DNA from 4 places in the Xanthobacter sp. 126 genome. Region 4 is predicted to be linked to each of the others. Evidence: predicted binding sites of a transcription regulator. Region 4 holds the regulator's gene; each other region holds the start of a gene.
What was found. The regulator LexA, encoded in region 4, represses DNA repair genes until DNA is damaged. The targets are predictions, from matches to a motif close to TGTTCNNNNTGTGTTCNG.
Positions count from the first base shown of each region.

Region 1: a site for LexA is predicted at 1,236-1,253, ahead of uvrA (excinuclease ABC subunit UvrA). Genes of this name have one in related genera too.
Region 2: a site for LexA is predicted at 991-1,008, ahead of def (peptide deformylase). Genes of this name have one in related genera too.
Region 3: a site for LexA is predicted at 742-759, ahead of XAN126_RS0106665 (UvrD-helicase domain-containing protein). Genes of this name have one in related genera too.

Region 1 is NZ_JAFO01000001.1:2,780,987-2,783,185, reverse strand. It holds gene uvrA (excinuclease ABC subunit UvrA) at 1-974, opposite strand, end outside; gene ssb (single-stranded DNA-binding protein) at 1,418-1,981, shown strand.
Region 2 is NZ_JAFO01000001.1:476,386-478,584, reverse strand. It holds gene rmuC (DNA recombination protein RmuC) at 1-945, opposite strand, end outside; gene def (peptide deformylase) at 1,046-1,564, shown strand; gene fmt (methionyl-tRNA formyltransferase) at 1,602-2,199, shown strand, end outside.
Region 3 is NZ_JAFO01000001.1:1,425,910-1,428,108, reverse strand. It holds gene XAN126_RS0106680 (MFS transporter) at 1-2, shown strand, start outside; gene XAN126_RS0106675 (cupin domain-containing protein) at 8-394, shown strand; gene XAN126_RS0106670 (hypothetical protein) at 471-704, shown strand; gene XAN126_RS0106665 (UvrD-helicase domain-containing protein) at 841-2,199, shown strand, end outside.
Region 4 is NZ_JAFO01000001.1:2,590,898-2,593,096, forward strand. It holds gene XAN126_RS0112360 (ComEC/Rec2 family competence protein) at 1-917, shown strand, start outside; gene lexA (transcriptional repressor LexA) at 1,038-1,748, opposite strand; gene glp (gephyrin-like molybdotransferase Glp) at 1,907-2,199, opposite strand, start outside.

The DNA.
Region 1 (2,199 bases), 190 kb from region 4:
GCGCCCTGCTTCAGCGAGCGCGCCTTGTCCGGCACCACCAGATCCGGGTCGATGGTCTGCTCCACGCCGAGGCCATCGCAGGCAGGGCAGGCGCCGAAGGGGTTGTTGAAGGAGAACAGCCGCGGCTCGATCTCGGAAATCGTGAAGCCGGACACCGGGCAGGCGAACTTCTCGGAGAAGATGATGCGCCGCGGATCGCCCGCCTCATCCTTCTCGTCGGCGAACTCCGCCACAGCGATTCCGTCCGCAAGGCCCAGCGCGGTCTCGAAGCTGTCGGCGAGCCGCTGGGCAAGGTCCGCGCGCACCACGATGCGGTCCACCACCACGTCGATGTCGTGCTTGAACTTCTTGTCGAGGGCCGGCGCTTCGGCGATCTCGTGGAAGGTGCCGTCGATCTTGACCCGCTGGAAGCCCTTCTTCATCCACTCGGCCAGTTCCTTGCGGTACTCGCCCTTGCGGCCGCGCACCACCGGCGCGAGGAGATAGAGCCGCGAGCCCTCCGGCAACGCGAGGGTGCGGTCCACCATCTGGGAGACGGTCTGGCTCTCGATGGGCAGACCCGTGGCCGGGGAGTAGGGCACGCCGGTGCGCGCCCACAGAAGGCGCATGTAGTCGTAGATCTCGGTGACGGTGCCGACCGTGGAGCGCGGATTCTTCGAGGTGGTCTTCTGCTCGATGGAAATGGCCGGCGAGAGACCGTCGATCTGGTCCACGTCCGGCTTCTGCATCATCTCCAGGAACTGGCGGGCATAGGCGGAGAGGCTTTCCACATAGCGCCGCTGGCCTTCCGCATAGATGGTGTCGAAGGCCAGAGAGCTTTTGCCCGAGCCGGACAGGCCGGTGAACACCACCAGGCTGTCGCGGGGAATTTCGAGGTCCACGTTCTTGAGATTGTGCTCGCGCGCGCCGCGCACCGAGAGGGTGCGGGCATCGCGGCGCGGGATGGGACGCGGGGAGGCTGCGCGATCAGACATGGACATCCGCTGGCGCCTGCGGCGCAAAAAGGGGTCGGGGCCTGAGAAACGATCGTGCCGCCCTTGCAGCGGCGAGCACGCCAGCGGCCGGAAAGCCGCGCAGCGCGCCGGGGAACGTGCTCATGAACTCTCGGAAATGTAGTGAACCTTGTGCGATGCGGAAGAGAACATAATGCGAACTCCAAAGGGCGCCACCCAAAAAGAGCGGGGCGACTCGGATAGAGCGCGCCGATGCTCTTGCCAGTCTGGGGGAAGTCGGTTAGGAACACAACGTGAACATTTAAGCCATGAGCTGTTACGCATGGCGGCCAGCGGCGGTTCATCATGGGGATAAAGCCGCGTCGGGGGTCGCATGGCCCGGCGGGGACGGTAGGGTGCGGGATTCGCGGCGCGTCGCAATGGCGGCCTGCGGAACGGCGGAACACGGCACGAGGGAGAGCGGGATGGCCGGCAGCGTCAACAAGGTGATCCTGGTCGGCAATCTGGGCCGCGACCCGGAGGTCAAGTCGTTCCAGAACGGCGGCCGCGTCTGCAACCTGTCCATCGCCACGTCCGAGAACTGGCGCGACAAGGCCTCGGGCGAGCGCCGCGAGCGCACCGAGTGGCACCGGGTGGTGATCTTCAACGAGAATCTCGTGGGCGTCGCCGAGCGTTTCCTGAAGAAGGGCTCCAAGGTCTACATCGAGGGCCAGCTCGAGACCCGCAAATATGAGAAGGACGGCCGCGAGACCTACACCACCGAGGTGGTGCTGCGCCCCTATCGCGGCGAGCTGACCCTGCTCGACGGCCGTGAGGGCGGCGGCGCCGGCTCCGGCGCGGACGAATATGGCGGTGGCTCCGACTTCGGCTCGGCCAGCCCCATGGGCGGCGGAGGCGGCAGCTTCGGCGGCTACAGCGGCGGCGGTTCCAGCGGCGGGCGCCGTCCGGCACCGGCTGGCGGCGGATTGGGCGGCGGTTCGGGTGGTGGACGCCCCGCGGCCGATCTCGACGACGAAATCCCGTTCTGAGGCGCGCCTTCGGATTTGAGGACGGGGCGGCGCGGCCGGTCTTGGTGCTGGCCGCCCTAGCTTTGTTGCTGATCGGCTCACGGAAAGTCGCCGCCTGCGCATGGCGCGGGCGGGCTTTTGTCGTGCCGTCGCAGGCCCCGTTTCCGGCCGCTTCAGGCGGCGTTCGCGGGCCCATCTGACGCAAAACCGACAAATTGTCCGGCGACCTGCGAGATGGT
Region 2 (2,199 bases), 2.1 Mb from region 4:
GGCCTCCTCACGCATGCGGGCGTCCTTGGCGATGGCCTGCACCACCTGCACGGCCAGCATCAGGAGCGATGGCGAGACCAGGATCACGCGCTGGCGATAGGCCTCCTGCACCACGCCGTCGAAATGCTCGCTGATCTCGGCATAGACGGATTCGGACGGCACGAAGATCAGCGCCACGTCCTGCGTCTCGCCGGGGATGAAATAGCGCTCGGCCACGTCATAGACGTGCTTCAGCAGATCGTTGCGCAGGCGCTGGCCGGCGGCCTTGCGATGCTCGGGGGACGGCGCCTCCCGGAAGGCGGTGACGGCCTCCAGCGGGAATTTGGAATCGATGAGCAGCGGGCGCGCATCCCCCGGCAGGAAGATGGCGCAGTCCGGACGCTTGCCGTTCGAGAGCGTGTACTGGAAGGCGAAGCTGCCGCGCGGCAGGCCATCGGCGACGATGGCCTCCATCCGCGCCTGCCCGAAGGCACCACGCGCCTGCTTGTTGGCCAGCGTCTCGCGCAGGGAGACCACCTGCGCTGAAAGATCGCCGAGCGTGCGCTCGGCCGTCTCCACCATCACGAGACGCTCGGCGATGCGCGTCAGGCTCTCATGGGTGGCGCGGGCGGCGGTGGAGAGGGTCTCCCCCAGCCGGTGGGAGGTCTGGTCGAGCCGGTCGGAGACGGCGCGGGCCAGCTCGCTCTGCCTTTGGGCGAGGATCTCCGTCATGCTCTGCACGCGGCCGGCGGTCTCGGACTGGACACGGACCAATTCGCGCAGGCGACGGTCCATCTCGTCCCGCCGCAGCGCTTCCTCGGCGACCACGGCGGCGCGCGCCCGCGACTGGCGCACGAGGCTCACCAGCACCAGAAACAACAGCAGCGCCAGCACCGCCGCGGCGACCGCAGCCGCCTCGGCCACGGTGAAGGGCCGCCCGCCGAAGGTGAACAGCACAACCGGCATGCCTTGCTCTTGCGTGAACCTTCTCTTCTTACGTGATTCTCTCGCTTGAACAAACGGCGAACATGTTGACCTATGCGGCAGCTTCGCTTATCTCGCTCGAATGACGATCCGGCCTATCCTCATCATCCCCGAGCCCAAGCTGCGCACGCTTTCCGATCCGGTCGAGAAGATCGACAACGAGGTGCGCAAGCTGGTGGAGGACATGTTCGAGACCATGTACGACGCCCCCGGCATCGGGCTGGCGGCCATACAGGTGGGCGTGCAGCGCCGCGTCATCACCATCGATGTCGCGCGCGACGGCGAGAACAAGAAGCCCATCGCCCTCATCAATCCCGAGATCATCGCCGCCTCGGAAGAGACCTCCGTCTATAGCGAGGGCTGCCTCTCCATCCCCGAATATTACGAGGAGGTGGAGCGCCCGGCGAAGGTGGCGGTGCGCTTCCTGGACGTTGAGGGCAAGACGCGGGAGGTGGAGGCCGAGGGCCTGTTCGCCACCTGCGTGCAGCACGAGATCGACCATCTCAACGGCGTGCTCTTCATCGATCACATCTCCAAGCTGAAGCGCGACCGCGTCATCAAGAAATTCACCAAGCAGGCGAAGCACAAGGCCGAGGCCTGATCCCGCCGCGGCGGGAGATCACGGGACACGAGGGTCCATGCGCATCGTCTTCATGGGTACGCCGGATTTCGCCGTGCCCACCCTCTCGGAGATCGTCGGGCGCGGCCACGAGGTGGTGGCGGTCTATACCCGCGCCCCGGCCCCGGCCGGTCGCCGCGGGCTCGACCTCACGCCCTCCCCCGTCCATGCGGTGGCCGAGCGCTTCGGCCTGCCGGTGTTCACGCCCAGAAGCCTGAAGGGCGAAGAAGCAGCGGACGCCTTCCGTGCCCATGAGGCGGACGTGGCGGTGGTGGTGGCCTATGGCCTCATCCTGCCGCAGGCCATCCTCGATGCGCCGCGCCTCGGCTGCCTGAACCTGCATGGCTCCCTGCTGCCGCGCTGGCGCGGCGCCGCCCCGATCCAGCGGGCCATCATGGCCGGCGACAAGGAGACCGGCGTCGCGGTGATGCAGATGGAAGCGGGGCTGGACACCGGCCCCGTGGGCCTCGTGGAGCGCATCCCCATCGGCCCGGACATGACCGCCGGCGAATTGCATGACCGGATGATGGTGATCGGCGCCGACCTCATGGGCCGGGCGCTGGCTGCGCTGGAGCGCGGCGGGCTCGGCTTCACGCCCCAGCCGGCGACCGGCGTGG
Region 3 (2,199 bases), 1.2 Mb from region 4:
GACCCCCATGACCATCCGCTCCATCCGCTTCGATCCTTCCCCGCCGCTGCACCCCGATGCCGCCACGACCGTGCATGAATGGTATCAGGATCGCACCGGCGCCTTTTCGGCGGGGTTCTGGGCCTCGGCACCATCGGAGATCGAGGTGAGCTATGACGAGGACGAGTTCTGCGTCCTCGTGGAAGGCACCGTCGAGCTGACGGACGCTTCGGGCCATACGGAGACCTTCCATGCCGGCCAGTCCTTCGTCATCCCCTCGGGCTTCAAGGGGGTGTGGAAGAGCGTGACCGCAGTCCGCAAGTTCTACGTCGTGCATCTGCCCGTGGCGCCGGCCGCCGATCCCAAGGCTGCCCCCACCCTGCCGGATGCCGCCGCCGACCTCGCGGGAACCTGAACACCGCGCGGGGAACCCCGGTCCACGTGGGCCGGTTGACCTTCCGAAATGACCGTCTCGGAAGGAGGCTCAAACCATGTCGATCCGGCTGCAACTCGCCGCCATGCTGTTCATGATGATCCAGGCGGTCACGTTCTTCGCCGCCCTTCTGGGGCTCCTGCTGTCGCCGCTGGCGCGCGAGGCCATGGGCCTGATGCCCTTCGTGGTGCTCGGCTCGTCGATCGTGTCCGCGCCGCTGTCCTGGTGGCTGGCGCCGCGGCTTCGGGCGCGCACTTGGCGGCGCGAAGGCACCGCCGAACTGCTCCGGTAAGGGCTCGCCTGCGGCCAAGCTCGCAATCCGGCGCGCGCGATGCCATTTTGTTCCCTTGAGCGAATCACGCGCACCGAGACCTTTTGCATTGAGACCGCCTGAATCCCCGCGCCGTCCGGGCCACGAGCCCGGTGGAGTGCCAGAGCTTCCCGGCCTGAAGCCCGGCGGCATCGCCGCGCGTGCGCGCGCCGCCATCGCCCCCGCCGGGCCGCAGGCGTCCTATCTTGCCGGCCTCAATCCCGAGCAGCGCGAGGCGGTGGAAACGCTGGACGGCCCGCTGCTGGTGCTCGCCGGCGCAGGCACGGGCAAGACGCGCGTGCTCACGGCCCGCGTCGCCCATATCCTCGCCTCCGGCCGCGCCTTCCCCTCGCAGATCCTCGTGGTGACCTTCACCAACAAGGCGGCGCGGGAGATGAAGGACCGCATCCACGGCATGGTCGGCGACCAGATCGAGGGGATGCCCTGGCTCGGCACCTTCCATTCGATCGGCGTGCGCATCCTCAGGCGCCACCATGAGCTGGTGGGGCTGAAGAGCGGCTTCACCATCCTCGACACGGACGACCAGATCCGCCTGCTCAAGCAGCTCCTCGCCGCCGAGAATATCGATGAGAAGCGCTGGCCGGCGCGGCTGCTCGCCTCCACCATCGACGGCTGGAAGAACCGCGGCCTGTCCCCGAAGGACGTGCCGCCCGGAGAGGGCGCGGTCTTCGCCAATGGCAAGGGCGGCATGCTCTATGCCGCCTATCAGGACCGGCTGAAGGCACTGAACGCGGTAGATTTCGGCGACCTGCTGCTGGAAGGCATTCGCCTGTTCCGGGAGAACCCCGACGTGCTCGCCGAATACCACCGCCGGTTCAAGTACCTGCTGGTGGACGAGTATCAGGACACCAACGTCGCCCAGTATCTCTGGCTGCGCCTGCTGGCGCAGGGCTCGAAAAATGTCTGCTGCGTCGGCGACGACGACCAGTCCATCTATGGCTGGCGCGGCGCCGAGGTGGACAACATCCTCCGGTTCGAGAGCGATTTTCCCGGCGCCAAGGTCATCCGGCTGGAGCGCAACTACCGCTCCACCGGGCACATCCTCGCCTCCGCCGCCCATCTCATCGCCCATAATGAGGGGCGGCTGGGCAAGACGTTGTTCTCCGAGGGCGACGAGGGCGAGCGCGTCAGCGTCACCGGAGCGTGGGATTCCGGCGAGGAGGCCCGCGCCGTCGGCGAGGAGATCGAGGCGCTGCAACGCGCCGGGCATCGCCTGTCGGAGATCGCCATCCTGGTCCGCGCCTCCTTCCAGATGCGCGAGTTTGAAGACCGTTTCGTCACGCTCGGCATGCCCTACCGCGTCATTGGCGGCCCGCGCTTCTATGAACGGGCGGAAATCCGCGATGCGCTGGCCTATCTGCGCTGCATGAACTCCACCGCCGACGATCTCGCCTTCGAGCGCATCGTCAACGTGCCCAAGCGCGGCATCGGCGATGCCACGGTGAAGCAGATCCAT
Region 4 (2,199 bases):
TGGTGGCCGGCACCGCGCTCACCTCGCTGGTGGCGGGGTTGGCGACGGCGCCGTATGGCATCTTCCACTTCCAGCGGGTGGCGCCCTATGGGCTTCTCGCCAATCTAGCGGCGATGCCGGCCGTTTCCTTCCTGGTGATGCCGGCGGGGCTCGCGGGCGTGCTGCTGATGCCGTTCGGCTGGGATCATCTGGCCTGGCCGGTGATGGGCCGGGGCATCGAGATCATGACGGCGGTGTCCGACTGGGTGGGCACGCTGCCGGGGGCCGACATCCGCGCTGCCTTCATCGGTGCCGGAACGCTGCTCTGGCTCTCCCTCGCGCTGCTGGCCCTCTGCCTGCTGCGCGGCGTGCTTACCCTCGCGGCGCTGGTGCCCTTCGGCCTCGCCGCGCTGGTGGCGGGAACGCCGCTGAAGCCGGACCTCCTCATCGCGCCCGATGCGCAGACGGTGGCGGTGCGGATGCCGGATGGGCGGCTTTCCGTGCTCGGCGCCTCGGGCCAGAAGCTGGTGGTGGAGCAATGGCTGACGCGGGAGGGTGATCGCCGCACGGCCGGCAGTAAGGACCTCGCCTCCGCCTTCATGTGCGACCCGCTCGGCTGCACTGCGCCTCTGCCCGGCGGCGGCACCATCGCCGTCTCCCGGCGCGCCGAGAGCCTGGAGGCGGACTGCCTGAATGCCCGCATGGTCGTCACCCGCGATGCCCCGCCCCATGCCTGCCCGGCCGAGGTGCTGACACCGGAAAAACTCGCACGGACGGGAACGCTAGCCTTCACCCTGCGCGATGGCGCCCTCGTGGCCGAGCGAAGCCGCAGCCCCTCAGTGTCCCGGCCGTGGATGGCGCCGCTGCCGCCAGACCTCGCACCCGAGCGAGGGGCGGTCGATGCAGGCGATCCGCAGACCGACGCCACCGCTCCCTGATACGACAATTGCAAGGCGTCGGGGTGAGGGGCAACGCCTTCAAAAAAGCGCAGGCGCCCGTTGAGCGTGGACCACCGCGCCCCTCACCCCGTCCCGGATCTCCCGCGGGAGAAATGAGGATCAGTAGCGGCGCATGAGGCCGATCAGGCGGCCCTGGATGCGCACGCGGTCGGGACCGAAGATGCGGGTCTCGTAGGCCGGATTGGCGGCCTCCAGCGCGATGGAGGCGCCCTTCTTGCGCAGGCGCTTGAGGGTGGCTTCCTCGTCGTCCACCAGCGCCACGATGATGTCGCCGGTGTCGGCGGAATCGCACTTGCGGATCAGCACCGTGTCGCCGTCGAGGATGCCGGCCTCGATCATGCTGTCGCCGCGCACCTCGAGGGCGAAGTGCTCGCCGGAGCCCAGCATCTCGGGCGGGATGTTCAGCGTATGGCTGCGGCTCTGGATGGCGGAGATGGGCGAGCCGGCGGCGATGCGGCCCATGACCGGCACCGAGACCACCTGCCCCGCCTCGTCATCCTCCGCCACGGGGCGGACCTTGCCGAGGCTGCCCTCGATGACCGAGGGCGAGAAGCCCCGGCCTGCGGACCGGGCGGAGGCGAGGCCCGGCGCCACGCTGTCGGGCAGGCGGACCACCTCCAGCGCGCGGGCGCGATTGGGCAGGCGGCGGATGAAGCCGCGCTCTTCCAGAGCGGTGATCAGGCGATGGATGCCGGACTTGGAGCGCAGGTCCAGCGCTTCCTTCATCTCGTCGAAGGAGGGGGGAACACCGGTCTCCTTCAGCCGCTCATGGATGAAGCGCAGAAGGTCATATTGCTTCCGAGTGAGCATTCCCTGGCCCCGTTCCTTGCACGCACCGCCGCGGAACAGGCACTCTCGGCCGGTCCCGATTCAAGGCGCATCCAGCCCGGCGCGCCGCGAAACAAATCATGAACAGTCTTTATCTGTTCCTTTTGTGTTCCGCAAGTGGTGAAGGCTCCGTTAAGGGCTCAATCCGCGAAGGGAATAATCTCGCAGGGGTCTCCGACGCGGCCCGCCGGGGCGAATGGCGGGCGCACCAGAAGGCAGTCGGCGGCGGAAAGAATGCTCAGCATGGCGCTGTCCTGCGAGGCGCAGGGAATGGCGTGGATCGAGCCGTCCGCCCGGCGCTCAAGGGTCGCGCGCATGAAATCGCGCCGCACGTCGTTGGGCGGCAGGTCCGCCGCGAGGCGCGCCGGCACGGTCTCGGGGCCGGGGCGGGAATCGCCCTGCAGGGCGCGGATGAGGGGGACGAGGTAGACCA